Linked DNA regions of Rhodobium gokarnense. The protein of the gene in region 1 interacts with the protein of each later gene in a pairwise test. Links are inferred from orthologs where the notes say so. Each region holds a gene or a part of one and is shown in the gene's direction. Other genes may lie near its edges. The genes, in order: M2319_RS17425 and dnaA.

What was found.
Region 2: the proteins of M2319_RS17425 (region 1) and dnaA interact in binary tests that used the Escherichia coli proteins (3 or more experiments, as listed by UniProt). The link is inferred for Rhodobium gokarnense from one-to-one orthologs.

Annotation. Positions count from the first base shown.
Region 1 is NZ_JAOQNS010000011.1:19,402-34,614, reverse strand. The notes cover bases 6,001-8,986. They hold M2319_RS17425 (replicative DNA helicase), read left to right. Parts: upstream 6,001-6,744; coding sequence 6,745-8,229; downstream 8,230-8,986. Other genes in these bases: alr (alanine racemase), read left to right, coding at 8,234-8,986; M2319_RS17430 (SAM-dependent methyltransferase), read left to right, coding at 6,001-6,515. Outside these bases: fabF (beta-ketoacyl-ACP synthase II), read right to left, coding at 1-873; M2319_RS17460 (acyl carrier protein), read right to left, coding at 929-1,165; fabG (3-oxoacyl-[acyl-carrier-protein] reductase), read right to left, coding at 1,432-2,169; fabD (ACP S-malonyltransferase), read right to left, coding at 2,199-3,140; rpsF (30S ribosomal protein S6), read left to right, coding at 3,477-3,941; rpsR (30S ribosomal protein S18), read left to right, coding at 3,954-4,202; rplI (50S ribosomal protein L9), read left to right, coding at 4,319-4,924; more of M2319_RS17430, read left to right, coding at 5,262-6,000; more of alr, read left to right, coding at 8,987-9,367; DNA repair protein RadA, read left to right, coding at 9,373-10,824; M2319_RS17410 (CvpA family protein), read left to right, coding at 10,876-11,514; purF (amidophosphoribosyltransferase), read left to right, coding at 11,572-13,050; M2319_RS17400 (SDR family NAD(P)-dependent oxidoreductase), read left to right, coding at 13,083-13,853; ribosome biogenesis GTPase Der, read right to left, coding at 14,309-15,213. UniProt on the Escherichia coli protein: The main replicative DNA helicase, it participates in initiation and elongation during chromosome replication. Travels ahead of the DNA replisome, separating dsDNA into templates for DNA synthesis.
Region 2 is NZ_JAOQNS010000018.1:10,846-25,985, reverse strand. What follows is about bases 2,564-5,476. They hold dnaA (chromosomal replication initiator protein DnaA), read left to right. Parts: upstream 2,564-3,244; coding sequence 3,245-4,708; downstream 4,709-5,476. Other genes in these bases: dnaN (DNA polymerase III subunit beta), read left to right, coding at 4,974-5,476. Also shown: mutM (bifunctional DNA-formamidopyrimidine glycosylase/DNA-(apurinic or apyrimidinic site) lyase), read left to right, coding at 87-983; M2319_RS22070 (enoyl-CoA hydratase), read left to right, coding at 1,108-1,881; rpsT (30S ribosomal protein S20), read left to right, coding at 2,096-2,362; more of dnaN, read left to right, coding at 5,477-6,092; DNA replication/repair protein RecF, read left to right, coding at 6,142-7,287; M2319_RS22045 (DMT family transporter), read left to right, coding at 7,386-8,276; M2319_RS22040 (LysE family translocator), read left to right, coding at 8,377-8,991; M2319_RS22035 (MOSC domain-containing protein), read right to left, coding at 9,013-9,561; gyrB (DNA topoisomerase (ATP-hydrolyzing) subunit B), read left to right, coding at 9,845-12,286; M2319_RS22025 (hypothetical protein), read left to right, coding at 12,486-12,809; M2319_RS22020 (YfdX family protein), read left to right, coding at 13,268-13,972; M2319_RS22015 (AzlC family ABC transporter permease), read left to right, coding at 14,211-14,924; M2319_RS22010 (AzlD domain-containing protein), read left to right, coding at 14,917-15,140. UniProt on the Escherichia coli protein: Plays an essential in the initiation and regulation of chromosomal replication. Binds in an ATP-dependent fashion to the origin of replication (oriC) to initiate formation of the DNA replication initiation complex once per cell cycle.

The DNA of each region.
Region 1 (15,213 bases):
CATGCAGCGATAGGCGCCGTCGCCGTCCTCGGCCGGCGCCGTGATGTGGTAGGCGTCGCCCGACATGCCGTAGCCGATGATCTCGCCGTAGATCTTGGCGCCGCGTGCCTTGGCGTGCTCGTATTCCTCAAGCACGACGACGCCGGCGCCCTCGCCCATGACGAAACCGTCGCGGTCCCGGTCATAGGGCCGGGAGGCCTCCAGCGGCCGGTCGTTGAAGCCGGTGGTCAGCGCCCGGCAGGACGAAAAGCCCGCCATCGCAAGCCGGCAGACCGGGGATTCCGTGCCGCCCGCCACCATCACCTCGGCATCGCCGAGGCCGATCAGCCGGGACGCATCGCCGATGGCGTGCGCGCCCGTCGAGCAGGCCGTCACCACGGCGTGGTTCGGGCCCTTCAACTGATGGCGGATGGAGACGTAGCCCGAGGCTAGGTTGATCAGCCGGCCGGGAATGAAGAACGGCGACAGCCGACGCGGGCCGCGATCGCGAACCGTGAAGGCGCCGTCCTCGATGCCCTTGAGGCCGCCGATGCCGGAGCCGATCAGGACGCCGGTGCGGATCTGGTCCTCATAGGCCTTCGGCGACCAGCCGGAGTCCGCGATTGCCTGATCCGCCGCCGCCATCGCATAGACGATGAAATCATCGACCTTGCGCTGTTCCTTCGGCTCCATCCAGTCGTCCGGGTTGAACGTACCGTCGGATCCGTCGCCACGGGGCACGAGACAGGCCACCTGGCAAGGCAGATCCGACACCTCGAAATGCTCGACCCGCACGGCGCCGCTCTTGCCGGCCAAAATGCGGTCCCAGGTGACATCCACGCCACAGCCAAGCGGCGTGACCATTCCGATTCCGGTGACGACGACTCGCCTCATACGAACTACCGACAGCTTGTTTCAACAACCATTCCGAGAGAGAAAAACCGCGTATTTAGGCGGTGTTCTTCTCCAGGAAGCTGACGGCATCGCCGACGGTCAGGATGGTCTCGGCGGCATCGTCCGGAATTTCGACGCCGAATTCCTCTTCGAAGGCCATCACGAGCTCGACCGTATCCAGGCTGTCGGCCCCGAGATCGTCGATGAAGCTTGCATTCTCAGTGACCTTCTCGGCATCGACACCAAGGTGCTCGACGACAATCTTCTTCACCCGCTCAGCGATTTCGCTCATTTCAATAGTCCCTAGTCTCTTTCACGGTTCCTGGGTCGACGGGATAATCCCGTGCGCGCAATACGATCCTGGTTTCCCTGGAGGATCATCCGTTGATCGGAGCCGGAAGCTTTCGACCTTCAGATCGGCTGCTTTTCGGCGCTCACTGACCAAAACGCCGTCATTTGACGTGGCGGTTGGTAACACACTTTCCTATGCTTGACCAGACGCCGAAAGACCACCCGGAGCATTCCGGAAGTGGCTTTGCGTCGCAGGCGTTTTTCCTTTTAAATCATGGCCATACCGCCATTCACATGAAGTGTCTGGCCGGTCACGTAAGAGGCTTCGTCGCTGGCCAGATAGACCACCGCGGAGGCGATGTCGGCACCGCTGCCGAGACGGCCGGCGGGAACGCCTCCCAGAATCGCTTCGCGCTGCTTTTCATTCAGCGCATCGGTCATCGGCGTTTCGATGAAGCCAGGGGCGATCGTGTTGACGGTAATGCCGCGGCTGGCGACCTCCTGGGCGAGCGATTTCGACATGCCGATGAGGCCCGCCTTGGTCGCGGCGTAGTTGCCCTGGCCGGCATTGCCGGTGACGCCGACGACGGAGGTGATGCCGACGATGCGGCCGTAGCGGCGCTTCATCATACCCTTGATGGCGGCCCGGGTGAGCCGGAAGCTGGCGGTCAGGTTGACCTCCAGAACCTGGTCCCACTCGTCGTCCTTCATCCGCATGAAAAGGTTGTCGCGGGTGATGCCGGCATTGTTGACGAGGATGTCGAGCCGGCCCATCAGGTCCTCGGCCTTGGGAACGAGGGCATCGACCGCGGCGCGGTCGGAAAGGTCGCAGGCGACCACATGCACCCGCTCGCCGAGCTCGTGGGCGAGCCCCTCGAGCCGCTCGGCGCGGGTGCCGGAGATCGCCACGGTCGCGCCCTGGGCATGGAGGGCGCGCGCGGTGGCGCCGCCGATGCCACCGGTGGCGCCGGTGACCAATGCATATTTGCCCGTCAGATCGAACATCGGATCGTCCTCTTTATAGTATAGTTGCGTCAGGCCAGCTTTTCGGCGAGCGCTTCCAGGTCTTCCGGCGTGTTGACGGCGATCGCCTCGACGCCCTTGGCGATGCGCTTGGCAAGGCCGGTCAGGACCTTGCCGGAGCCGATCTCGACCAGGGTGGTGACGCTGTTGTCGGCGAGCCAGCCGATCGACTCGCGCCAGCGCACCGAGCCGGTGACCTGGTCGACGAGCCGGGTGCGGATCTCCGCCGGGTCGCTGATCGGACCGGCAACGACATTGGCGACGAGCGGCACGGCAGGCGCGGCGATCTCCACGCCGGCGAGCGCCTCGGCCATCACGTCGGCGGCCGGGGCCATCAGCGGGCAATGGAACGGCGCGCTCACCGGCAGCAGCATGGCGCGCTTGGCGCCCTTGCCCTTGGCGATGTCGGCGGCCCGCTCCACCGCGGCCTTGCGGCCCGAGATAACCACCTGGCCCGGCGCATTGTCGTTGGCGACGGAACAGACCTCGCCCTGGCAGGCCTGCTCGGCGACCTCTTTCAGAACCTCAAGGTCGAGGCCGAGGACGGCCGCCATGGCGCCCTCGCCGACCGGCACCGCGTCCTGCATGGCCCGGCCGCGGATACGCAGCAGGCGGGCGGTGTCGGCGATGCCGAGGCTGCCGGCGGCGGCGAGCGCGGAATATTCGCCGAGCGAATGGCCGGCAACATAAGACGCGTTGCCGGCGACGGTGACGCCGCGGGCTTCGAGCGCGCGCATCGCGGCGAGGCTGACGGCCATCAGCGCCGGCTGGGCGTTCGCCGTCAGGGTCAGCCGGTCGTCCGGACCGTTCCACATGATGTCGGTGAGGTTTTCGCCGAGCGCCTCGTCGATTTCCTCAAAGACCGCGCGTGCTTCGGGAAAGGCCTCGGCCAGCGCCTTGCCCATGCCGACGGCCTGGCTGCCCTGGCCGGGAAATGTGAATGCAACTGCCATGGGGTTCCTGAGACTGCCCGTTTATCGGTGTCGTTGTTTGTCGTTAATTCTGGCAGGTCAAGTGACGGCCCAATCCGGCGCTGTCAAGGCCGGCGGCGGCGAAAACGACGATCCGCGACAGTTTCGCCTTGCTTTTCCTCAACATTGGGGTATATCGCTCACGCTTCAAACAGCCGCTCGGCCGGGGGCTGAACGGAAGGTCCGGTGTCATGCCGGCAGGATCGATCAAGCGATCCGGCTTCCCGTGTTCCCGCTCTCGAAGGTGACCATCGAGCCTTTCCTGGAGGCTTCGAAGGGGCTTGGCGCCGGGCTGCGCAGCAAAGGAAAGGCGGCTTCATGCCACTTTACGAACATGTGTTCCTCGCCCGGCAGGACATCTCCGGGCAGCAGGCCGAACAGCTCGTCGACCAGTACAAGACGCTGATCGAGGAGAATGGCGGCAGCATCAAGAAGGTCGAGAACTGGGGCATCCGCAATCTCGCCTACCGCATCAACAAGAACCGCAAGGCGCACTACGCGATGATGAACATCGAGGCGCCGCACGCTGCCATCGCCGAGATGGAGCGCCAGATGCGCCTCAACGAGGACGTCCTGCGCTATCTCACCGTGCGCGTTGAAGAGTTCGAGGAAGGCCCCTCGGCGATGATGCAGAAGCGTGACCGCGACGACCGCCGGCGCCGGGACCGTCCCGAGCGCGGCGACCGTCCGGACCGAGGCGATCGTGGCGACCGGCCGCGCCGCGACGACGATCGCGGACCGCGCCGTGACGATGATCGCGGCCCGCGCGGCGGCGAGCAGTAAGGAGAACAGACCATGGTTGACATCGCACAACTTCCGACCCGGCGTCCGTTCTTCCGTCGCCGCAAGACCTGCCCGTTCTCCGGCGCCAATGCGCCGAAGATCGACTACAAGGACATCAAGCTCCTGCAGCGCTACGTCTCTGAGCGCGGCAAGATCGTGCCGAGCCGCATCACCGCGGTCTCCGCGCGCAAGCAGCGCGAGCTGTCCAAGGCGATCAAGCGGGCCCGCTTCCTCGGGCTTCTGCCCTACGTGATCAAGTAAAGAGGACGGACGGTCATCGTCCGACCTCCCTTTGGGGCGGCGCGCCCGGTGGCGCCCGCCTCTAACCGCGACGGGAAACGGTTTCCCGCGCGGGACAGATGGCAAGGAGAAACCCAATGCAAGTCATCCTGTTGGAACGCATCGCCAAGCTCGGCCAGATGGGCGACACGGTGAAGGTCCGCCCGGGCTATGCCCGCAATTTCCTGCTGCCCCAGGGCAAGGCCCTGCGCGCCACCGAGGCGAACCAGAAGCGCTTCGAGGCGCAGCGCGCCCAGCTTGAGGCGCGCAACCTTGAGCGCAAGCAGGAAGCCGAGGCGGTCGCTGCAAAGCTCAACGGCCTCACCTTCGTCGCCATTCGCCAGGCCGGCGAGACCGGCCAGCTCTACGGCTCGGTGTCGACCCGCGACGTCGCCGAAGTGCTCGATGCCGGCGGCTTTACGATCGGGCGCAGCCAGGTCGACCTCAACCAGCCGATCAAGACCATCGGCATGCATGAAGTGGTTGTCGCGCTGCACCCGGAAGTCGAGGTCACGGTGACCATGAACGTCGCCCGCTCCACCGACGAGGCCGAACGCCAGGCCCGCGGCGAGGACCTGACCCAGCGCGACGAGGGCTTCGTGCTCGACGTCGAGGATGAGGACGAGGACGAGGAAGGCGCCGACGAGGCTGCCGAGGCCGAAGAGCCGGCAGCTTCGGACGAGGAAGAGGCCCGCGAGGACTAAGCCTTTCTTCCCTTTCCGTTCCGGAATCGAACGCCGCGCCGGCCCTCCGGCGCGGCGTTTTTCATTGCCGGCGCCGAGGTCGTGCACCGTCCGCGAAAACCGCCTTTTCCCGACCCGATAGCGTCGCATCCGCTGCCCGGCGACATCGCCTCGACGTCGCCTCGGGGCCGCCTTTCGTCGGAAGCCGGCTTGCCGCTGTATACAGGTTTGCCCTATATTTTTGCCAGGTGACACGTTCTAGAACGACTACAGTGGACCCGGCGACGCTTGCGGGAGCGGCGACGGGGTGTGTGATGTCGGGGATTCAAAGATGATGCGTTGGATACCGGAGGGGCCCATGTTCCGGTTGGTGAAGGCTGCCTTGGACTACGTCGTCCGGTTCGGGCGACTGGAAGTGATCGACGCGGCGGGCGCCCTCCACCGCTTCGGGGACAACACCGGCGAGCTTGTCCGCATCCGCCTCACCCACCCTTCGGCCTACAAGGCCTTCGTCTTCAATCCGGAACTGCGCATCGGCGAGGCCTATATGGACGGCACGCTGGTGATGGAAGTCGGCTCCCTCTACGACTTCCTCGCCCTCGTCATGTCGAACATGCAACAGGCCGGGCCGACGACGCTCGCCCGCCTGCAGGGCGCTCTGGAATACGCCACGCGGCGGCTGCGCCAGATGAACACCTTCACCAAGGCGCGCGAGAACGTCGCCCACCACTATGACCTCGACGGCAGGCTCTATGAGCTCTTCCTCGACGAGGACTGGCAGTATTCCTGTGCCTATTTTTCCTCTCCCGAGACCAGCCTGGAAGAGGCCCAGCTCGACAAGAAGCGGCGGCTGGCGGCCAAGCTCGCCCTCGATCACGGCAACAGCGTGCTCGACATCGGCTCCGGCTGGGGCGGCCTCGGGCTCTATCTCGCCGAGATCGCCCAGGGAGAGGTCACCGGCGTCACCCTGTCGGAGGAGCAGCACCGGGTCTCGCGCCGGCGCGCCGAGGAGCACGGCGCCGCCGACCATGTCGACTTCCGCCTGCAGGACTACCGCAAGCTGACGGAAACGTTCGACCGCATCGTCTCGGTCGGCATGTTCGAACATGTGGGCACCAACCACTACCGGGAATATTTCGCCAAGTGCTTCGATCTCCTCGCCGATGACGGCGTCTTCGTGCTCCATTCCATCGGCCGCTTCGACGGGCCGTCCTACACCAATGCCTGGATCCGCAAATATATCTTCCCGGGCGGCTACATCCCGGCGCTGTCGGAGGTCATTCCGGTGATCGAGCGCTCCGGCTTCAAGGTCAGCGACGTGGAGATCCTGCGCCTGCACTACGCCGAGACCCTGAAGGAATGGCGCCGGCGCTTCATGCAGCAATGGGACAAGGCCGCCAAGATCTACGACGAGCGGTTTTGCCGGATGTGGGAATTCTACCTCGCCGGCTCCGAATGCGCGTTCCGCTACCAGGACCTGATGGTGTTCCAGATCCAATTGGTGAAGGACCAGACGGTGCTGCCGCTGACCCGGCGCTATATGGAGCAGCGGGTCGACGAGCTGAGGGCCCGCGAGAACCAGCGCCTGCCGGTCAACCTTGCCGGTGAATAGGCCGCTGCCGGCCACCCCGACGGCGACATAATCTCACCGCGAATCGGATAGACTCTGCGGCCTGTCACCGACAATCCCGAGTCAAGGATCGGGCCCGCCCGGATGCGGATTCGCGCTGCGATTCTTTGGCGTCTGTGGATACCGGCGATAACCCTGTCTGGCGCATGCGCACGAGTCCTTTCCGGGGCCAATTCGCGCTATCGAACGGAGGTGTGAAGGAAGGACATCCATGGCCTCGACCGCCCGTTCGATCGACAATCTGCCGACCCAGCGCGTCGCCCCGCACAATGTGGAGGCGGAACGCCAGTTGCTGGGTGCGATCCTCGTCAACAACGAGACGTTCGACCGCATCTCCAGCTTCCTGGAGGTGCGCCATTTCTTCCTGGAGCCGCACCGGGAAATCTACACCCGCGTCGCCGAACTGATCCGCGCCGGCAAGGTCGCCTCGCCGATCACCGTCAAGACCTTCTTTCCGGCCGATCACCGGATCGGTGAGCTGCCGGTCACCCAGTATCTCCTGCGCCTCGTTGCCGACGCCACCACCGTCATCAACGCCGTCGACTACGCCCGCTCCATCGCCGACCTCGCCACAAGGCGCAACCTCATCCGCATCGGCGAGGAGATGGTCAACACGGCGTTCGATGCGCCGGTCGACATGCCGCCGAATGCCCAGATCGAGGAGGCCGAACGGCGGCTCTTCGAGCTCGCCGAGACCGGCAAGTTCGACGGCGGCTTCAGCACCTTCACCGATGCGCTTGCGGCCGCCATCGACATGGCCGCCGCCGCCTATCAGCGCGACGGGCACCTGTCCGGCCTTGCCACCGGCCTCGACGACCTCGACCGGCTGATCGGCGGCCTGCAGTCCTCGGACCTCATCATCCTTGCCGGCCGCCCGGCCATGGGCAAGACCTCGCTCGCCACCAACATCGCCTACAATGTCGCCAGAGCCTATCGCGGCGAGGAGCAGGCGGACGGCACCTACACGACCGTCGACGGCGGCGTCGTCGGCTTCTTCTCGCTGGAAATGTCGTCGGAACAGCTCGCCACCCGTATTCTGGCGGAACAGGCTGGCATCCCCTCCTCCCAGATCCGCCGCGGCGCGATCGACGAGGACCAGTTCGCCCAGCTCGCCGCCGTCAGCCGCGAGATTCAGTCGGTGCCGCTGCATATCGACCAGACCGGCGGCCTCAACGTTGCCCAGCTCGCCGCCCGGGCGCGCCGACTGAAGCGCCAGCGCGGCCTCGACTTCATCATCATCGACTACCTGCAGCTCCTCCAGGGCTCCAGCCGCCGCGCCTCGGAAAACCGGGTGCAGGAGATCACCGAAATCACCACCAATCTGAAGGCGCTCGCCAAGGAGCTGAACGTGCCGATCCTGGCGCTTTCCCAGCTCTCGCGCCAGGTCGAGGCGCGCGACGACAAGCGCCCGCAGCTCGCCGACCTTCGCGAATCGGGCTCGATCGAGCAGGACGCCGACGTGGTCATGTTCGTCTTTCGCGAGGAGTACTATCTGAAGAACAAGATGCCTAAGGAAGGCACCGAGGAGTTCTTCAAGTGGCAGGCTGAAATGGAGGAAGTCGCAGGCACCGCCGAACTGATCATCGGCAAGCAGCGCCACGGCCCCACCGGTACCATCAAGCTGCAGTTCGACGCCGACGTCACCCGCTTCTCCAACCTCATGGTCGACGACCACCTGCCGGCCCGCATGGACTAGTCCCTTGAATTACGCCGAAACGACAAACGACCTTGCCGGCGGCCGGCTGACCATCGACCTCGACGCCCTCGCCGCCAACTGGCGGCTGCTGGCCGCAAAAGCCCCCGGAGCGGAATGCGCCGGCGTCGTCAAGGGTGACGGCTACGGCATCGGCCTTGAGCGCGCGGTGGAAACGCTCGGAGCCGCCGGCGCCAAGACCTTCTTCGTCGCCCTGCCTGACGAGGGCCTTCGCGCCCGCGCGGTCGCGCCGGAGGCGGCCATCTATCTCCTCGGCGGGCTTTTCGAGAAGAACGGCCCGGCCCTTGCGGCGGCCGGCATTCGGCCCGTCCTCGGCAGCATGGAGGAGATCGGCGAATGGGAAGCCTTCTGCCGCGCCTCCGGCAGCCCCGTTCCCTGCGGCATACATGTGGACACCGGCATGAACCGGCTCGGCCTGACGCTTGACGAGGCGCGGGCGCTTGCCGGCGATCCGGCGCGCGTGGAGGCAATGGGCGCGAAGATCGTCATCAGCCACCTCGCCTGTGCCGATGCGCCGGGCCATGAGCTGACGGCGTTGCAGATCACGCGCTTTTCGGAGATCCGGTCGCTGTTTCCGGGCCTCAAGGCCTCGCTCGCCAACTCCGCCGGCGTCCTTGGGCAACCGGGCGCCCATTTCGACCTGCTGCGCCCCGGCATCGCGCTCTATGGCGGCCAGGCGATTGCCGGCATCGACAACCCGATGCGCCCAGTGGTGACGCTGGAAGCGCGCATCATCCAGATCCGCAACGGCAATGCCGGCGAGACGGTCGGCTACGGCGCCATGGAGACGCTGAAGCGCCCGTCGCGCATCGCCGTCGTCGCGGTCGGCTATGCCGACGGCTACCACCGCCGCGCCGGCTCCACCGACGCCGCCCCTGGCGCCCGCGTCCACCTTTCCGGCTTCGATGCGCCGCTCATCGGCCGGGTCTCCATGGACCTCATCGCCGTCGACGTCACCGGCATTCCGGAGAGCATCGCCCGTCGCGGCGCCTGGATAGAAATGTTCGGACCGAACGTTCCCGTCGACGAGGTCGCGGAGCGGGCCGAGACCATCGGCTACGAGCTTCTCACCGGGCTCGGCCGGCGCTACCGCCGCTCCTATCTCGGCGGCAAGGGCTAGGCGCGTTGGCCCGTCGCTCCCTCAGCTATGTCTGCCAGAACTGCGGCAACGTCACCGCGCGCTGGGCCGGGCGCTGCGAGGCCTGCGGCGAGTGGAACACGATCGTCGAGGAATCGGAGAGCGGCGGCATCGGCGCCGGGCCGAAGAAGGGCGCCTCCGGCCGCGGGCGGGTCGTCCCGCTGGTCCCGCTTGCCGGAACCGAGGCCGAGGCGCCGCGGATTACCGCCGGGATCGCCGAACTCGACCGGGTCACCGGCGGCGGGTTCGTGCGCGGCTCTGCCCTCCTCATCGGCGGCGATCCGGGCATCGGCAAGTCGACGCTGTTGCTCCAGGCCTGCGCCGCCCTCGCCTCGGCCGGCTCCCCCGTCATCTACATCTCCGGCGAGGAGGCGATCGCCCAGGTGCGGCTGCGGGCCGAGCGGCTCGGCCTTGCCGGCGCGCCGGTGCAGCTTGCTGCGGAAACCAATATCGAGGACATCCTGGCCACCCTGAAGGATGCGCCGACGCCGGCCCTCGTCATCGTCGATTCGATCCAGACGCTGTGGACCGACACGGTGGAATCGGCGCCGGGTACGGTCACCCAGGTGCGCGCCTCGGCCCAGGCGCTGGTGCGCTACGCCAAGAACTCGGGCGCTGCCGTCGTCCTCGTCGGCCACGTCACCAAGGACGGCCAGATCGCCGGCCCGCGCGTCGTCGAGCACCTCGTCGACGCCGTCCTTTATTTCGAGGGCGACGGGGCCCACCAGTTCCGGATCCTCCGCTCCGTCAAGAACCGGTTCGGGCCGACCGACGAGATCGGCGTCTTCGAGATGACCAGTTCCGGCCTCAACGAGGTGCCGAATCCCTCCGAACTCTTCCTCGGCGACCGGCATGGCGAGACGCCGGGCGCCGCCGTCTTTGCCGGCATGGAGGGCACGCGGCCGCTCCTCGTTGAGATCCAGGCGCTCGTTGCCCCCTCGCCCCTCGGCAATCCGCGGCGCACGGTCGTCGGCTGGGATTCCGGCCGGCTTTCCATGATCCTTGCCGTCCTGGAGGCGCGCTGCGGGCTCCGGATCGGCACCCACGACGTCTATCTGGCAGTTGCCGGCGGCCTCAGGATCAACGAACCGGCGGCCGACCTTGCCGTTGCCGCGGCGCTGATCTCCTCGGCAAGCGGGGTTGCTCTTGCCTCCGAGACCGTCTATTTCGGCGAAGTCGCATTGTCCGGCGCCGTCCGGCCGGTTGCGCATGCCACCGCCCGCCTGAAGGAAGCGCGCAAGCTCGGCTTTGCCCGCGCCGTGGCGGCGGCGGCAACGAAACCGGATGCCGACACTGCCAGCGGTGCCGCCCTGACCGGGGTCGACGATCTCGCCGACCTGGTCGCACGGGTGGTCACGGCAGGCGACAGGGCTGACGGTCCACCCGTCCGCGACGGCGCGAGGAACGCGCTTCCGGCCGGCCAGGATCTGGATGATTGAACGGGCGCCCGTCCCGCCTTCTGGGACCCGCGCATCGGAGACCGACGAACGATGCCGATCACCATTTTCGACGGACTGCTTATCTTTGTGATGCTGATCTCGGCGCTGCTGGCGATGATCCGCGGCTTCGTGCGCGAGGTACTGTCGATCGCGTCCTGGGCGATCGCCTTCGTCGTCGCGATCCTGTTCTATAAACAGCTCGTGCCCTTCGCCAAGCAGTATATCAACCACGACATGGTCGCCCAGGTCGCCGCCGGCGCGGCGATCTTCCTGGTCACGCTGATCGTCGTGTCCTATATCACCATGCGTGTCTCCGACTACGTCCTCGACAGCCGCATCGGAGCGCTCGACCGCACCCTCGGTTTCGTCTTCGGCGCGGTGCGCGGCCTCCTCCTGGTCGTCGTCGCCATGCTGTTCTTCAACTGGGCGGTGCCGCCGGAGACCCAGCCGCGCTGGGTGGCGAGCGCCAAGTCAATGCCGCTGCTGAACTCGATCGGCCAGAAGCTGATCGCGGCGCTGCCGGAAGACCCGGAGCGCAAGCTGCTCGACCGCCTGCGCAACCGCGGACGCACTACCAGCACGACCCCGGCCGCCGAAGGCGCCGAGGCGGACCAGGACGCGAACTATCGCAATAACGAGCGCCAGGGCCTCGACCAACTGATCCAGTCGACCGACGGCACCGCGCAGTAACACAGCATCGCAAAAGACGCCGGCCGCTCCGCCGGCGTCGGGCTTTTTGGAGACGCCATGAGCGGTCCAGATCCTATGGAACTGTCCACCAATCCCTTCGACGACGACAAGCTGCACGAGGAGTGCGGCGTCTTCGGCGTTTTCGGCAACCCGGACGCCACCGCCCTCACCGCACTCGGCCTGCACGCCCTGCAGCACCGCGGCCAGGAGGCCGCCGGCGTCGTCTCCTTCGACGGCCAGCAGTTCCACACCGAGCGCCATATCGGCCTCGTCGGCGACCATTTCACCAAGGCCTCGGTGATCGAGCGGCTGCCCGGCGATAAGGCGATCGGCCATACCCGCTATTCCACCACCGGCGCGCCGGTGCTGCGCAACGTCCAGCCGCTGTTCGCCGAATTCGCCGCCGGCGGCTTTGCGGTTGCCCATAACGGCAACATCACCAATGCGCTGACCCTGCAACGCATGCTGCAGAAGCGCGGCTCGATCTTCCAGTCCACCTCCGACACAGAGACGCTGATCCACCTCACCGCCACCAGCGACAAGGGCCATCTGGTCGAGCGCTTCGTCGATGCGCTGCGCCAGCTCGAGGGCGCCTATGCCATCGTCGCGCTGTCGGAAAAGAAGATGATCGGCTGCCGCGACCCGCTCGGCGTGCGCCCGCTGGTCCTCGGCGACCTCGACGGCGCCTATGTCCTGTCCTCGGAAACCTGCGCGCTCGACATCATCGGCGCCCGCTTCGTGCGCGACATCGAGCCTGGCGAGATGGTCATCATCACCGAGGAAGGCGGGCTGGAGAGCATCCGGCCGTTCATCGAGCAGAAGCCGCGCTTCTGCATCTTCGAGTATGTCTATTTCTCCCGGCCCGATTCCATCGTCGAAGGCACCAACGTCTATTCGGTCCGAAAGAGCATCGGCGCCGAACTTGCCCGCGAATCCGGCATGCCCGCCGACCTCGTCATCCCGGTGCCGGATTCCGGGACGCCGGCCGCTATCGGCTACGCCCAGGAGGCCGGCATTCCCTTCGAGCTCGGCATCATCCGCAATCACTATGTGGGCCGCACCTTCATCGAGCCGTCGGACCACATCCGTCACCTCGGCGTAAAGCTGAAGCACAACGCCAACCGCAAGATGCTCGAAGGCAAGCGCGTCGTCCTCGTCGACGATTCCATCGTCCGCGGCACCACGTCGCTGAAGATCGTGCAGATGGTGCGCGAGGCCGGCGCCGGCGAGGTGCATATGCGGATCGCCAGCCCGCCGACCATGAATTCCTGCTTCTACGGCGTCGACACGCCGGAAAAGAGCAAGCTGCTCGCCTCGCGCATGTCGATCGAGGAGATGGCCGACTACATCAAGGTCGACAGCCTGGCGTTCCTGACCATCGACGGGCTCTATCGCGCCGTCGGCGAGACAAAACGCAATGCGGAGCAGCCGCAATTCTGCGATGCCTGCTTCACGGGCGACTATCCGACCCGGCTCACGGATCGTTCCAACAACACCACGGTCCGCCAGCTTTCGCTTCTCGCCGAAGCCGGCTGACCGGACCACAAGATTTTCGGACCCTTCAGAATATGACCAAGCCTTTTGCCGACAAGATCGCGGTCGTTACCGGCGCCTCGCGCGGTATCGGCTATTTCACCGCCAGGGCGCTGGCCGAGGCCGGCGCCCACGTCATTGCCGTTGCCCGCACCGAGGGCGGCCTCACCGATCTCGACGACGAGATCCGGGCCGCCGGCAATTCCGCGACGCTGGTGCCCCTCGACCTCACCGACTATGACGCCCTCGACCGGCTCGGCGCCACCATCTACGAGCGCTGGGGCAAGCTCGACATCCTCGTCGGCAATGCCGGGCTCCTCGGCGAACTCGCCCCGCTCGGCCATATCGAGATCAAGGCCTGGGAGCAGACGTTCAACGTCAACGTCACCGCCAACTGGCGGCTGATCCGCTCGTTCGATCCGCTGTTCAAGCGGTCCGAGGCCGCGCGGCTCGCCTTCCTGACGTCGGGCGCCGCCCACAAGTGCCGGGCGTTCTGGGGCGTCTATTCGGCCTCCAAGGCGGCGCTGGAAGCGCTCGCGCGCACCTATGCGGAAGAGACCCGCAACTCGCCGACCCGCGTCAACCTCTTCAATCCCGGCCCGGTCCGGACCGGCATGCGCGCCCGCGCCATGCCCGGCGAGGACCCCGAGACCCTGCCGCATCCGAGCGAGCTGGCCCCGGCGATCCTCAACCTCGTCTCGCCGTCGATCGACGTCACCGGCAAGATCTACGACTACCCGACCAGCACCTTCCTGACGCCGGGCATGCCGACGCCGGACGACGCGGCACCTGTGATCGGATTTTGAACCGGGCGAGTCACCGCTTCTGCCTATGATTGAGAATAAGTGACGGCACTCAGCCGTCATCGCGAGCGCAGCGAAGCGATCCAGAACGGCGTTTGGGAACTGGCTCCGCGGACCGCCACGCTCTCCGTCGTCATCCCGGCCGGAGCGAAGCGGAGAGCCGGGACCCATTGCCCCTGTCAACGCAGGAGCCCGCATCGGGCCTTGGCTCGGCCGACGTCTGGTCACATGCCGTTTTCCGTCAACCGACGGCATACCGCATGGAGATGGGCAATAGGCCCCGGCTCGGAGGCCGGGGTGACGGCGGGGTTTTTGGCGGGTGAATGTGTCCCATGACGTAAGCATCGGGAGGCTCAGGCGCCGATCCAGAACCACTGGCTCGGAGCGCGTGGCCCTGGATTGCCGCGCTCGCTGCGCTCGCTCGCAATGACGGCCGGAACGTTATTTAAAACAGCCTGTTACGACCGTTTCTTCTTCTTGGACGCATAGGGGTTGTCGCCCTTCCTGAGCGTCAGGCGGACCGGGATGCCGGGCAGCTTGAAGGCGTCGCGCAGGCTGTTGACCATGTAGCGGGTGTAGGCGTCCGGAAGGGACTCCGGCCGCGAGCAGAAGGCGACGAAATGGGGCGGCCGGGCCTTGGCCTGCGTCATGTAGCGCAGGCGGATGCGGCGGCCGGAGACGGCCGGGGGCGGATGCTGGGCGGTGGCGATCTCCAGCCAGCGATTGAGCTTTGCCGTGGAAACGCGCCGGTTCCAGACCTCGTAGGCGTCGGCGACGGCCTTCATCAGCTTGTCGATGCCCTTTCCGGTCATGCCGGAGATCGGCACCAGCGGCACGCCGCGAAGCTGCGGCAGCAGCCGCTCGCATTCGGTGCGAAGCTCTTTCAGCACCGGCTGCGGCTCTTCCACCAGGTCCCACTTGTTGACGGCGATGACGACGGCGCGGCCCTCGCGGGCGACGAGGTCGGCGATGGACAGGTCCTGCTTCTCGAACGGCTTCATGGCGTCGAGCAGCAGGACCACGACCTCGGCAAAACGGATCGCCCTCAGCGCATCGGCGACGGAGAGCTTTTCCAGTTTCTCCTGCACCCGCGCCTTGCGGCGGATGCCGGCGGTGTCGAAAAGCTTGATGTTGCGGCCCTTCCAGCTCCAGTCGACGGAGATGGAATCGCGGGTGATGCCGGCCTCCGGACCGGTCAGCAGCCGCTCCTCGCCGATCATCTCGTTGATGAGGGTCGACTTGCCGGCGTTCGGGCGCCCGACGATGGCGACCCGGAGCGGCCTTTTCGGATCGATCGCCGGCTCGGTGCCCTCGTCGTCGTCGCTGACGTCGACCTCCACGACCGCTTCGTCGGCCTCCGTCG
Region 2 (15,140 bases), on another replicon or contig:
GCCGCGCGCTGTCAGCGGCGGTCATTTGCCGCGAGCCGGGAATGGGTTAGACACGTCCGGCGAGGCAATCGAAAGGCGGAGGAAACGTGCCGGAACTTCCCGAGGTCGAGACGGTGAGGCGCGGGCTGCAGCCGGCGATGGAAGGCGCGCGGATCGTCCGCGTCGAACAGCGCCGGCCCGATCTGCGGTTTCCGTTCCCCACCGATTTCGTCGACAGGCTGACGGGTCAGGCCATCGTTTCCCTCGGCCGGCGGGCGAAATACCTGCTTGCGGACCTGTCGTCGGGAGACGTCCTCATCATGCATCTCGGCATGTCCGGCTCGTTCCGGGTGGAGACACCGGAGACCGCGCTCCTGCCGGGGTCCTTTCACATGGAGCGCAGCAAGTCGGCGGCGCACGACCATGTGGTCTTTCATCTCGCCGGGCCGGGGGCGCCGGACGGCACCGCCGTCATCTATAACGACCCGCGCCGCTTCGGCTTCATGACGCTCTGCCCACGGGCCGAACTCCACCGCCACCCGTTCTTTGCGGGGCTCGGGCCGGAGCCGACCGGCAATTCGCTGGACGCGGCAACGCTGGCGGCGGCCTGCTGGCACCGCAAGACGAGCCTCAAGGCCGCCCTCCTCGACCAGCGCATCATCGCCGGCCTCGGCAATATCTATGTGTGCGAGGCATTGTGGCGAGCGGGCCTGTCGCCGAAGCGCAGCGCCTCGTGCCTTGCCACCAAGGCCGGCGCGCCGAGCGTCAGGGCCGAGCGGCTGGTCGTCGCCATCCGCGAGACCATCGCCGATGCCATTGCCGCGGGCGGCTCATCTCTCAGGGACTACGTCCATGCCGACGGCTCGCTCGGCTATTTCCAGCATTCCTTTTCCGTCTATGACCGGGAGGGCACGCCCTGCCGGCACGAGGGCTGCACCGGCACCGTCCGGCGCATCGTCCAGTCCGGCCGCTCCAGCTTCTTCTGCCCGACCTGCCAGCGCTGAGGACCGGCGCGCGTCCGAGCCGAATTTGCGGAACCGGCCCCCGCGGCAGGCGTTGCAACGCGATGCGGGCTCGGATAGCTCTTTACTCAGAAGCGGAACCGCGCACCCCGGAGAGGAAGCAAACATGGCCTATGAGAACATCGTCGTAGAGACCCGCGGCAAGGTCGGGCTCATAACGCTGCACCGGCCGAAGGCGATGAACGCCCTCAATTCGGAGCTGATCGCGGAACTGACCAAGGCCCTCGATACGTTCGACGCCGACGAGAAGGTTGGCTGCGTCGTCATCACCGGGTCGGAAAAGGCGTTCGCCGCCGGCGCCGACATCAAGGAGATGTCGTCGCTGACCTATGTGGACGCCTACAAGGACGATTTCATCTCCACCTGGGACCGGGTGGCGCGCAACAGGAAGCCGGTGATCGCCGCGGTCGCCGGCTACGCGCTCGGCGGCGGCTGCGAGCTCGCCATGATGTGCGACATCATCATCGCCGCGGAAAACGCCAAGTTCGGCCAGCCGGAGATCACCCTCGGCGTCATGCCCGGCGCCGGCGGCACCCAGCGCCTGACCCGCTTCGTAGGCAAGTCGAAGGCGATGGAGATGTGCCTCACCGGCCGCATGATGTCGGCCGAGGAGGCGGAAAGCTCCGGCCTCGTCAGCCGCGTCCTGCCGCTCGACGAAATGCTCGACGACGCCCTGGCGGTCGCCGCCAAGATCGCCGACTTCTCGCTGCCGGCGGTGATGATGACCAAGGAGGCGGTCAACCGGGCCTATGAGACGACGCTCGCGGAGGGCACCCGCTTCGAGCGGCGGCTGTTCCATTCCCTGTTCGCCACCGAGGACCAGAAGGAAGGCATGCAGGCGTTCGTGGAAAAACGCTCGCCGCAGTTCCGCAATCGCTAGGGCCCGGACCGACAGCCCGAAACGGCGACCGGCGCGTGCTTTTTGGCCGGATTTCCCGGTTCCGATTGACGTTCCCCATGCGGCCAAGTATAAGCGCCGGGATCGGTGGCGGTGGACCCGCCGCCCATGGAACCTGTTGCGCCGCGACCATCGACATTATTGCGGGTGCCGGCGCAGCGTCTAACCGCAAATCGCACGGAATCGGGAAACACGCATGGCCAATACGGTCTCGGCCAAGAAAATGGCTCGCAAAATCGCGCGGCGCACGGAGATCAACAAATCCCGGCGCAGCCGCATGCGCAATTTTATCCGCAAGGTCGAAGAGGCCATCGCCGGCGGCGACAAGGCCGCCGCCAACGAGGCGCTGAGGCAGGCGGAGACGGAAATCATGCGCGCCGCCGGCAGCGGCGTGGTGCACAAGAATACCGCCTCGCGGAAAGTGTCGCGGCTGTCGGCGCGGGTGAAGGCGGTGGGTGCCTGAACCCTCCCCGCCCAACTGTCATAAAACCGTTTGAAACCCGGCGCCCAGCGCCGGGTTTTTCGTTTCCGGGCGAAAGAAAAGTTGTGTGATCCGGCAAAAGGCCTGGAACGATTCAACTTACGGTTGGTTGGGGCGACGTGTCATAAAAATCCAAAAGTTAACAAAGCGTTAAGCACCGGTCTTTTTGGAGGACTTCGATTCAGGCGGATTCGAGCTCCTCACGGGCGCCGCGGAAGCGATTTTTTTTGAAGAATTCGATACCGTAAACGTGCCATTTTTTCCGCGCCAGAATCCGTTGACTCCACAGGCGGAAATCGACCCGTCGCGACCCGTCGTCCCATCGCCGGGGTGATCCAAAATGGCTCAATTTCGCGGGTTTCAGAATCCTCACTGTTGCGGCGCCGGGGCCGATTGGCTAGCTTCAAGTCATCGGGGCTGGGGCTCCAGCGTCAACCACACATCGGGAAGTTTTCGAGGCCTATGTCGAGAGCAATGAATATCTATTGCCTAAAATCTAGACATCGAACACTTGTCGAACGGCGGCCCTCCTCCCGGGGCCGCGACCGCCGCTAACCAGCGGATCGGTTCGTCACGAATTCAACTTATACGGTTCATTCGGATCGTGCGACCTTGTCGCCGGCGTGGGGTATTCCCTGCGCTATCGACCAACGATGACACAAAAAACATGGTTGCCGAAAGGTAACCGGACGACCTTTTGAGAGCCGGCAAGATCGAGGCGGATCCCGGCACACAAGCAACGGCAGGCGGCGGACCCGGGCACCCGTGAAGGCGCCCCCGCAGCCGGCGAGGACGGATACGGCAGACCGGCAGCCGCGGCGGCGCACGGTCCTGCCGGCAGGCATGAAATGGAGGCTATCTGATATGGCACGAGCCGAAGAAACGGTTCCCTCGGGAGATCTGGACGACTGGTCCCGGGTGCGCCGACGGCTGCGCAGCGAGCTCGGCGAGGAGGTCTATACGAGCTGGTTCGAGCGGGTCGACCTGGAGGACCGTTCCAACGGGACGGTGCACCTGTCGGTGCCGACGCGGTTCCTGAAGCAGTGGATTCAGTCCCATTACGGCGACCGGCTGATCGGCCTGTGGCGCAGCGAATGCGAAGATATCCGCCGCATCGAGCTGACGGTGCGCGGCGCCACCCGTCCGCGCCAGACGCTTGCCCGCACCGCGGCCGGCCCGGAAGCGCGCTCGGCGGCCGTCGAGGCGGCAAAGCGCGGCGGCGCGGCAGTCCGCACCGAGGCCTCGCTGCGCAGCGAGAGCAGCCGGGCGGCCGAGCGCGCCGACAACGCCTTTTCCTCGCCGCTCGATCCGCGGCTGACCTTCGACAGCTTCATGGAAGGCGCCTCCAACACGCTGGCGCTGGCGGCGGCGCGGCAGATCGCGGCGGCCGCCCCGACCACCTACAATCCGCTCTATCTCTGCGCTTCCGTCGGCCTCGGCAAGACGCACCTGTTGCAGGCGATCGCCGCCGAGGCGCGCGCGGCAACGCCCGGACGCCGGGTCCTGTACCTGACCGCCGAGCACTTCATGTACCGCTTCGTGGCGGCGCTTCAGTCGCAGTCGGCGATCGCCTTCAAGGACGGGTTCCGGGGCATCGACCTCCTACTCATCGACGACTTGCAGTTCCTGCACGGGCCGCAGGTGCAGAAGGAGTTCTGCCACACCCTCAACGCCCTCATCGACGGCGCCCGGCAGGTGGTGGTTGCCGCCGACCGACCGCCCGTTGAGCTGGAATCCCTCGACGAGCGCGTCCGCTCGCGGCTGAACGGCGGGCTGCTGGCCCAGATATGCGCGCCGGACTACGGCTTGCGCCGGTCCATCCTGTCCCAGCGCATCGCGGCGGCCCGCAATGGCGGCGCCAGCCTTGCCGTCCCCGACGACGTCCTCGACTACGTTGCCCGGCACGTCACGGCCAATTCCCGCGACCTTGACGGCGCGGTCAACCGGCTGCTCGCCGCCAACCAGCTCACCGGCGCGCCGATCAGCCTGGAAATGGCCGAGATGTCGCTGCGCGACCTGGTCCGCGCCAAGGAGCGGCGGCGGGTGCGCATCGAGGACATCCAGCGCACCGTCTCCAAGCATTACAGCGTCACCCGCGACGACCTGACCTCGGCGCGGCGCAACCGGGCGATCGTCCGGCCGCGGCAGATCGCCATGTTCCTGGCCAAGGCGCTGACGCCGCGCTCGCTGCCGGAGATCGGCCGCCATTTCGGCGGCAGGGATCACACGACGGTCCTGCATGCGGTGCGCAAGATCGAGAATCTCGTGTCCACCGACAAGGCGGTGGCCGACGAGGTGGAGCTCCTGAAAAGGCTGCTCGACAACTGACCGCGAGGGAGATCGCAGCGCCCGAAAAGCGCCGCTTTCCCTTGAAACATCCCCGTTCCCGGCGCGCTCCGGACCCCGTTGCGCGGCCTGGCGAGATGCGGCGGACTGGAGGGCGCAACAGCGATGTTGCGCCCTCTTGCATATCGGACGCTTTAAGGGCAGTTTCGTCAGTCCCGTTACCCGAGGGTAGTGGCCGCAATCCCACGGCACGCGACCCCGCCTTCCGGCCGATATTCGAATAGTCGCCAAGTCTGGAATCGATCCCATGAAAGTCACACTCGAGCGGGCCGACTTGCTGAAGTCCCTCACCCATGTGCACCGCGTCGTGGAGCGGCGCAGCACCATCCCGATCCTGTCCAACGTGCTGATGCGCGCGGAAGGCGGCGAGATGCGGCTGAAGGCGACCGACCTCGACCTGGAAGTTTCGGAAACCGTGGCGGCGATGATCGAGCAGCCGGGGGCGACGACGATTCCGGCCCATATGCTCTACGACATCGTCCGCAAGCTGCCGGACGGCGCCGAGACGGTGCTGGAGACGGCCGGCGACGACAGCCTGATGACGCTGTCATCGGGGCGCTCGAATTTCAGCCTGCAGATGCTGCCGGAGACCGACTTTCCGGATCTGACCGCCGGCAGCTTCAGCCACTCCTTCGAGATCGACGCGCGCGAACTGAAGCGCCTCGTCGACCGCACCCAGTTCGCGATCTCCACCGAGGAGACGCGCTACTACCTCAACGGCATCTATTTCCATACCACCGAGCTGAACGGTGAAACCGTGCTGCGCGCGGTTGCCACCGACGGCCACCGGCTCGCCCAGGCCGACACCAGGGCGCCGGAAGGGGCCGCCGGCATGCCCGGCATCATCGTGCCGCGCAAGACCGTCGGCGAGATCCAGAAGCTCGTGGAAGACCCGGAAGCGACCGTCCAGGTCGAGCTGTCGGACGCCAAGATCCGCTTCACCATCGGTTCTGTGGTGCTGACCTCCAAGCTGATCGACGGCACCTTCCCGGACTATGCGCGGGTGATCCCGCAGAACAACGACAAGGAACTGATCGTCGACCGGGACCCCTTCAAGGAGGCGGTCGACCGCGTCTCGACGATCTCCTCGGAGCGCGGCCGGGCCGTGAAGCTGCAGCTTGCCGAGGGCCGGCTCGTGCTGACCGTCAACAATCCGGATTCCGGCAGCGCCACGGAAGAACTGGCCGTCGACTACGAGGCGGAGGACCTGGAGATCGGCTTCAATTCCCGCTATCTGCTCGACATCACCGCCCAGCTTGGCAGCGACACCATCGTCTTTCTCCTCGCCGATCCGGGCTCGCCGACGCTGATCCGTGACCAGGGCGACAAGAGCACGCTCTACGTCCTGATGCCGATGCGGGTGTGACGGCGAAACCGGCCTTCCCGCCGCTCGAAAGGGTCCTTGTGCACCGCCGATGACCTCACCCGGTGCCCTTTCCGTCACTGCCCTGAAGCTGACCGATTTCCGGAACTACGCCCGCCTGTCGCTGACGCCGGACGGCCGCCATGTGGTGCTTTGCGGCGAGAATGGCGCCGGCAAGACCAACATCCTGGAAGCACTGTCCTATCTCTCGCCCGGCCGCGGCCTCCGGCGGGCCCGGCTTGAGGACGTTTCGCGCCAGGGCGGCGCCGGCGGCTGGGCCGTTGCGGCGACGCTCCTTGGTGCTGCCGGCGAGACCGTCGTCGGCACCGGACTCGTCGCCGACGGGCCGGACCCGGAGCGCCAGCGCCGCATCCGCATCGACGGCACCACCGCGCGGAGCTCCGAAGAGCTGCTCGACGTTGCCCGCGTCCTGTGGCTGACGCCGGCGATGGACGGGCTCTTCACCGGCCCGGCCGGCGACCGGCGGCGCTTCCTCGACCGGCTGGTGCTGGCCATCGACCGCGACCATGCCCGCCGGGTCTCCTCGTTCGAAAAGGCGATGCGCGAACGCAACAAAGTGCTGGAAGAGGGCGGCCGCAGTTCCTGGCTCGACGGGCTGGAAGCGCAGATGGCCGAATACGCCGTCGCCGTCGCCGCCGCACGGGCCGAGCTTGCCGCCTGCTTCTCCCGGCTGATTTCCGCCCACCACGACCCCGAATCGCCGTTTCCCGATGCCGCGCTCACCCTTGACGGCGAGTTGGAGCGCGAGGTTTCCGGCCGTCCGGCCGTCGAGGTCGAGGACAGCTATCGCGAGACGCTTGCCGCCGCCCGGCCGCGCGACCGGACGGCCGGGCGGGCGCTCACCGGTCCCCACCGCAGCGACCTCCTGGTGCGCCACGGGCCGAAGGACATGGCGGCGGAGACCTGCTCCACCGGCGAGCAGAAGGCGCTGCTTCTCGGCCTCGTCCTTGCCCATGCGCGGCTGGTGGAGGAGATGACGGGACGGACGCCCCTCCTGCTCCTCGACGAGGTCGCCGCCCATCTCGACAGCCACCGGCGGGCCGGGCTCTTTGCCGCCCTCGACCGCCTCGGCGTCCAGGCCTGGATGACCGGCACGGACCTTTCCCTCTTTGCCGCCCTGGAGGACCGCGCCCAGCGGTTCGCCGTCCAGGACGGCACGGTCTCGGATGCCGCGTGATCCCTCGAAACAAACGGCGTGACGGCGCGCGCCGCTTGGCGTAATCAGCCGATTGATACCGTCTCGCGGCCCCGCCGCACCATCCTTCGGCCGATGCCATGACCTTCGAACTCGCCGCCCTTGCGGCCGCGCTCCTTTGGGCCTTCGGCGGGCTCCTCTCCGCCGGCCCGTCCCAGCACCTCGGCGCCATCGCCTTCAACCGGTTGCGCATGGCGATGGTCTTCGTCATGCTGGCCGTCGCCGCGACGCTCACCGGCGGCTGGGCGACGGTTTCCAGCGACCAGACCCTTGCCATCCTCGCCTCCGGCTTCATCGGCATCTTCCTCGGCGATACCGCACTCTTCCTCACGATGAACCGGCTCGGGCCGCGGCGCTCCGGCATCCTCTTTGCCCTCAACGCACCGCTCGCCGCGCTGCTCGGCTGGCTACTGCTCGGCGAGGTGCTGTCGGCGCGGGCCGTCACCGGCATAGCCCTGTCGGTGGTCGGCGTCGTCATGGCCATCGTCTTCGGCAAGCGCCGCTCGCAGCTTCACCAGTGGGAGACCATCCGCGGGCCGCTGTGGGTCGGCATCGGGCTCGGGCTCGCCTCGGCGCTCTCCCAGGCGCTCGGCTCGCTGATCGCCCGGCCGGTGATGGCGTCGGGCGCCGATCCGGTCGCTGTCTCGGCGATCCGCGTCGCCATCGGCGCCCTCGGCCTCACGCTCCTGATGCAGCTCCCGGTGCTGAAATTCCGCCAGCGGAACCCGATCAACGCCCGCATCGTCGGCCAGATCGCGCTCTCCGGCTTCGTTTCCATGGGCGTCGGCATGACGCTGGTGCTCTATGCGCTCTCCGGCGGGGAAGTCGGCATCATCTCCACGCTCTCCGCCACCTCGCCGGTGCTGATCCTGCCGCTGCTCTGGGTCCATACGGGCGAGCGGCCGTCGCTCTGGGCCTTCGTCGGCGCCGGCCTCGTCATCGCCGGCACGGCCCTGATCTTCCTCGATTGACCGGCCCGGGCAACATCGGACCGCAATAGGTCAGCCATATTGACTTTTTGCCGCGGGCGGCGCCTGATCGGGAACCTCACCTTCCATCCGGACCCCAGCCATGAGCTTTTTCGGGCTCGCCGTTTTCGTCGGCGTCTATTTTCTGGCGGTGATGACGCCGGGGCCGGGCGTCGTCGGCCTGATCGGCCATACGCTCGCCCACGGGCGGCGCGACGCGGTGCCCTATGTCGTCGGCATGGTGACCGGGAACCTCATCTGGTTCGCCTGTGCCGTTGGCGGCCTAGCCCTTATCGCCCAGACCTTCCATGCCGCGTTCGTGGCGATCAAATATCTGAGCATCGCCTATCTGCTCTATCTCGCTTTCAAGGCCTGGACGTCTGAGCCGCAGCCGAGGGCGAGCGTGCGGGCGGCCTCTCTCGGTTCGTCCTTGTCCGCCGCTTTCACGTCGCTCGCGATCACGCTCGGCAATCCCAAGACCATGGTCTTCTACCTCGCCATCCTGCCGACCGTCGTCGACCTGAAGACGCTGGAACTGGCCGATGCGCTCGCCTGCGGCGGCGCCATCGCCGTGGTGCTGCCGGCGGGCATGGCGGTCTATGTGTTTGCGGTCGACCGGGCCCGCGACCTGATGCGGTCCGGACGTGGGCTGCGGCTCGTCAACCGCATCGCCGGCACGGCGATGGCCGCTGCGGCGCTGACCATCGCCTCGCGCTGAGCACCTGCAACGTCAGCGCGGTCAGACCCGCTCAAGGGCAATATGCGGTTTCGGCGGCAGGGTGACCGCCACGGCATCGCCCGGCCGCACGGCACCGCCGGCAAGGACGATGCCCATGACGCCGGCCTTCAGGACCGGCCGGCCGGCGCCATCACGCCCGATCACCGCCCTCAGCAGTCCCTTTCGGAACCCGTCGATCTGGGCGCACGGATTGCGCAGGCCGGTGATCGCGACCACCGCCTCGGCGCCGATGGCAAGCCGCGTGCCGCGCGGCAGCGCCAGGAGATCGAGGCCGGCTGTGGTGATGTTCTCGCCGAGGTCGGCCGGCCCGACATCGAACCCCTTCTCCGCCAGTTCGGCGAAAAGCTCGGCATGGATGAGGTGGACCTGGCGCAAATTCGGCTGTGTCGGATCCTTCCTGACCCGCGAGCGGTGCTTGACCGTCACCCCGGCATGGGGGTCGCCGGCAACCCCCATGCCGGCAACGAGCGCGATCTCCGGCTGCAGCTCCTTTGAGAAGTCATGGCCGGCGCTGAGGGCGACGGCGATCACCTTTCCCTCGCCGGTCATCGGGCACCGCGCGCCGGGAGCCGGCCGGCGGCGGCCGCAAATGCCTCGTTTCGGGCCGTTTTCCGCTGTTCCAGGCGGCGCCGGGCGGGCGCTCGGTGGAGCCCGGTCCGCCCGTTCCTGCGGGCAAATGCGGCAGGAATGCGCCACAATTCACACAAAGCCATGATTCGCGCCTTTAACCCTTTGTTTTCATAACGGATTTCACGGGCTTTTTCGCGTGTAATCCGGGACTCGAACCCCTATATTGGAAGCGAATCATCGTGCCACAATCCAAGACGGTTTCATGACGGACGCTCACCAGAACGGCAACGGCAATGGCGGCGACTACGGCGCCGAATCCATCAAGGTTCTCAAAGGCCTCGATGCGGTGCGCAAGCGTCCGGGAATGTATATCGGCGACACCGACGACGGCTCGGGCCTGCACCACATGGTCTATGAGGTGGTCGACAACGCCATCGACGAGGCGCTGGCCGGCTGGGCCGATGCGGTCACCGTGACGCTGAACGCCGACGGCTCGGTCACCGTCACCGACAATGGCCGCGGCATCCCGACCGACATCCACGAGGGCGAGGGCGTCTCGGCGGCCGAGGTCATCATGACCCAGCTCCATGCGGGCGGGAAATTCGACCAGAACTCGTACAAGGTCTCCGGCGGCCTGCACGGCGTCGGCGTTTCCGTGGTCAATGCGCTCTCGGTGTGGCTGGAGCTGCGCATCTGGCGCAACGACCACGAACACACCATGCGCTTTACCGACGGCGTCGCGGACGCACCGCTCAAGGTGACCGGTGACGCGGCCGGCAAGAGCGGCACGGAGGTCACCTTCATGCCGTCGACCGAAACCTTCACTATGACGGATTTCGACTACGGCACGCTGGAGCACCGGCTGCGCGAGCTCGCCTTCCTTAATTCCGGCGTGCGCATCATCCTCACCGACAATCGCGGCGTTGAGTCCAAGAGCGAAGAACTGATGTATGAGGGCGGCCTGGAAGCCTTCGTGCGCTACCTGGACAAGGCCAAGCATCCGCTCGTTCCGGACCCGATTGCGATCCGCGCGGAGCGCGACGACGTCACCGTGGAGGCGGCGCTGTGGTGGAACAATTCCTACCACGAGAACGTGCTCTGCTTCACCAACAACATCCCGCAGCGCGACGGCGGCACGCACCTTGCCGGATTCCGCGGCGCGCTGACCCGCCAGGTCACCGGCTATGCGGAATCCTCCGGCATCGCCAAGCGGGAAAAGGTCTCGCTGACCGGCGAGGACTGCCGCGAGGGCCTCACCTGCGTCCTCTCCGTCAAGGTGCCGGACCCGAAATTCTCGTCCCAGACCAAGGACAAGCTGGTCTCGTCGGAAGTGCGGCCGGTCGTCGAAAGCGTCATCAACCAGGCGCTCGCGACCTGGTTCGAGGAGCATCCGGCGGAGGCCAAGACCATCGTCTCCAAGGTGGTGGAGGCCTCGGCCGCCCGCGAGGCGGCGCGCAAGGCGCGCGAGCTGACCCGGCGCAAGGGCGCCCTCGACGTCGCGTCCCTGCCCGGCAAGCTCGCCGACTGCCAGGAGCGCGATCCCTCGAAGGCCGAACTGTTCCTCGTTGAGGGCGATTCGGCCGGCGGCTCGGCCAAGCAGGGCCGCGACCGGGGAACCCAGGCCGTGCTGCCGCTGCGCGGCAAGATCCTCAACGTGGAGCGGGCGCGCTTCGACAAGATGCTGTCGAGCCAGGAAATCGGCACCATGATCACCGCGCTCGGCACCGGCATCGGCAAGGAAGAGCTCGACGTCAACAAGCTGCGCTACCACAAGATCATCATCATGACGGACGCCGACGTCGACGGCGCCCATATCCGCACGCTGCTGCTCACCTTCTTCTTCCGGCAGATGCCGGAGCTGATCGAGCGCGGCCACCTCTATATCGCCCAGCCGCCGCTGTTCAAAGTCAAGCGCGGCAACTCCGAGCAGTACCTGAAGGACGAGCGGGCGCTCGAGGATTATCTCATCGCCGGCGGCCTCAACGAGGCGGTGCTACAGCTCGCCACCGGCGAGACGCTGGCCGGCCCGGACCTTGAGACCGTCGTCACCCGCGGCCGCTCCCTCAAGGGCGTGCTGGACGGGCTCCATTCCCGCTACAATCGCGACGTGGTGGAGCAGGCCGCGATCGCCGGCGCGCTCGACCCGGAGGCCCTTGCCGATCCGGCAAAGGCGCGCGATGCGGCGGCCTATATCGCGCGGCGGCTCGACATCATCTCCGAGGAGACCGAGCGCGGCTGGACCGGCGAAGCGCGGGACGACGGCAGCCTCGTCTTTGAACGCACCGTGCGCGGCGTCAAGGAAGTGGCGACCATCGACACCGCCCTGATCGGCTCGGCCGATGCCCGCAAGCTCAACGCCAATGCCGACCACCTGAAGGAAATCTACGTCAAGGCGGCCACCCTCACGCGCAAGGACCTGAAGACCGAGATTCGCGGGCCCCGGGCCCTCGTCGACGCGGTCTTTGCCGCCGGTGGCAAGAACGTCTCGCTGCAGCGCTACAAGGGCCTTGGCGAGATGAACCCGGAGCAGCTCTGGGAGACCACCCTCGATCCGGACGCCCGCTCGCTGCTGCAGGTGCGCCTGAAGGAGGGCGAGGAAGCGGATGCGGAAATGGTGTTCTCCTCGCTGATGGGCGACGACGTGGAGCCGCGCCGCGAGTTCATCCAGGAAAACGCCCTCAGCGTCGCCAATCTGGACATCTGATCGCCCTTCGGCGGTTTCCGGGTTGTCGTTCTTCACATTGCCTTGAACGCGGCTTCCAGCGCCGTCAATGCCGTTGACGGCATCTGTATTACGTGTCTTCTATTTATTTTGCTGCTTATAGTTGTGTTTCCGGACCTCAAATTGCTGGACGAGCAGCCAAACCAGCAACAATGGGAGAGTCACGAAGATGCACAAAGGGATGTCATTTGCGCTGGCCCTTGCCGCCGGCGCCTTCGCATTCAGCGCCGAAACCGACGAGACGCTGGCGGCCGGCGTCTGCGATCAGATCAGCGCCACCTACAATTCCAACGCCTCGGCGGCACTCATCCTTGGGGCCGACGGGTCGACGCTCAATGGCGAAATGCTGAACGGAGGACGGCCGAATTTCTACGGCACCTGCACCGGCAACGGTGAGGTTTCGGTGAATATCACCGACGACCCGGGCTGCTGTACCGGCACCTTCGACGGCACGACGATCCAGTGGAGCAACGGCACGTCCTGGACCCGCAATCCGGTCCAGTAGTCTTAGAGCGTATTCCCGAACCGAAGGTCCGCGTCAGCGAACAGTGGGAACCGGTTTTCGGATAAGAATACGCTTCGAAACAAATGGTTGGAGCGTTTCGCGCGATTTCGAAATCGCCCGAACCGCTCTAACAGCGGACGGCGACCGCCTCCTTCGCCGTTCGCTCACCGGCCAGCCGGCTGGCGCGGAACGCCTTTCAATCAAAGGGCATTCCGTCCTTTCCTCCACGATACCGCCCCGGCAATGTTCGGCAGGGTGCCCGCACGCCCTTCCAACGCCGCCATTGGTCATTACCCATCTGTTTCAATTGGGATATTTTTGTTTCTTGCCGGTCCGGCTCGAAAACCTGTCGAAAACGTAATTCTCCGGACACTTTGTCGCAATCCGTGGTCCCCATATCAGCGATGTCCCAAGGGGACATCCCGATAAATCAATGACTTGAGGAAAGGATCACAGACATGAAAACGCGCAGGAACATGACGGCCGTCGCGCTTGCGGGCGCCCTTGCCGCACTTCCGGTGATCGCCGCGACCGCCGGCTACGCCGCCGACCAGAAGGCGGCGGAGGCAACGACGAAGGCCGCCGGCGCGGACGCCGTCGCCGCGGCCCTCGACACCAAGGACAAGAAGATCATCAAGACCGTCGACGAGGCCTATCGCGGCGTTCGCGAGGTCCGCGCCGCGCGGCTCGCCATCTTCAACGGCACGCCGGACGTGGCCACCGAATTCGTCGACAAGGCGGCGACCGACCTGAAGACGGCGCAGTCGTCCATGAAGGACTTTGCCGTCGCCACCACCAAGAAGGCGGCCGAGGGCGATGCCTACCTTCCCTTCGATTCCTCGCTGACGCTGGCCGAGGGGTTCGTGCCCACCGCCGACAAGGCCGAGACCGTAAAGAAGGCCAATGAGCACCTGGCCAAGGGTGACCACAAGAAGGCCGCGGAAGTTCTGCGCGAGGGCCGCATCGACGTCACCGTGTCGGCCGCGCTGATCCCGGCCAAGGCCAGTCTCGACCACGTCAAGGACGCGGTGAAGCTCCTCGGCGAGAAGAAATATTACGAGGCCAACCTGGCGCTGAAGGCGGTGGAAGACTCCGTCCTCGTGGAATCCTACAGCATCGACGGCGTCCCGCAGCAGGGCAGCGACACCACCGCCAACGGCTGAGCGAAGCCGACTGCCAACCTAACGTTCTCCCTGACAAAGGCCGGAACGATCGCCCCCAAGGGCCGCTCGCTCCGGCTTTTCCGTGTCTGACCTGCGCGCACTGTCGGGTCCGCAATCGGCGCGGTGCTGGACAGGACGGCGGCGGAACGCTACCGAAGGGATGAACTCCCAAAGAGACGTCCGACCGGCCAGGTGTCGCCGCGGCGTCCGCTTGCTTCGACCCGTTCTCCGGCTGCCCATGCTCCCTTCCGCCTTCCGATCGAGGCCGTTCCTTGCCGGCATCAAGGCCATTGCGCCGCTGGTGCCGCCGATGTTCGCCTTCGGCATGATCTCCGGTGTTGCCGCGGCCGATGCCGGCGTCTCCTTTGCCGCCGCGATGGCCATGGCTGTCGTCATCTTCGCCGGTGCGGCGCAGCTCGCGATCGCCCAGCTGATCAGCCAGGACGCCCTGCCGGTGGTCATCGTCGCCACGGCCTTCGTCATCAATCTGCGCTTTGCCATGTACAGCGCCTCGCTGGCGCCGCACCTGAAGCATTTGCCAGCGCCCAAGCGTGCCGGGCTCGCCTACATCCTCTCCGACCAGGCCTACGCCCTCAGCATCATCCGCATGACCTCCGCGGAGCATGGCGACGAGGAGCGCGGCCATCTTTTCCTGTTCGCCTGCGGGCTGATGGTCTGGCTGACCTGGCTGCCGGCAAGCATTGCCGGCTACGTCATCGGCGCCGGCATTCCGCCGAGCTGGGGGCTCGGCTTTGCCGTGCCGCTCTCGTTCATGGCGCTGCTCGTGCCGACCCTGAAGGACCGGCCGACGGTGGCGGCCGCGGCCGTCGGCGGCACCGTCGCGGTGATCGCCGGCGGGCTGCCCTACAATCTCGGCCTAGGCCTCGGCGCGCTCACCGGCATTGCCACCGGCTACCTCATGGAACGGCTGAGGGAGGCGCGAAATGGATAACGGGCCGGTCCTGTGGGCCGTGATTCTCGCCAGCGGCGCGCTCACCTTCGGCCTGCGCTGGTCGTTCATCCATGCACTCGGCGGCCGGGAGATCCCGCCGACGCTGATGCGGCTGCTACGCTACGTGCCGCCGGCGGTGCTGGCCGCGCTGGTCGTCCCGGCAATCCTGAGACCGGACGGGCCGATCGATTTTTCCCTCGACAACCACCGCCTGAT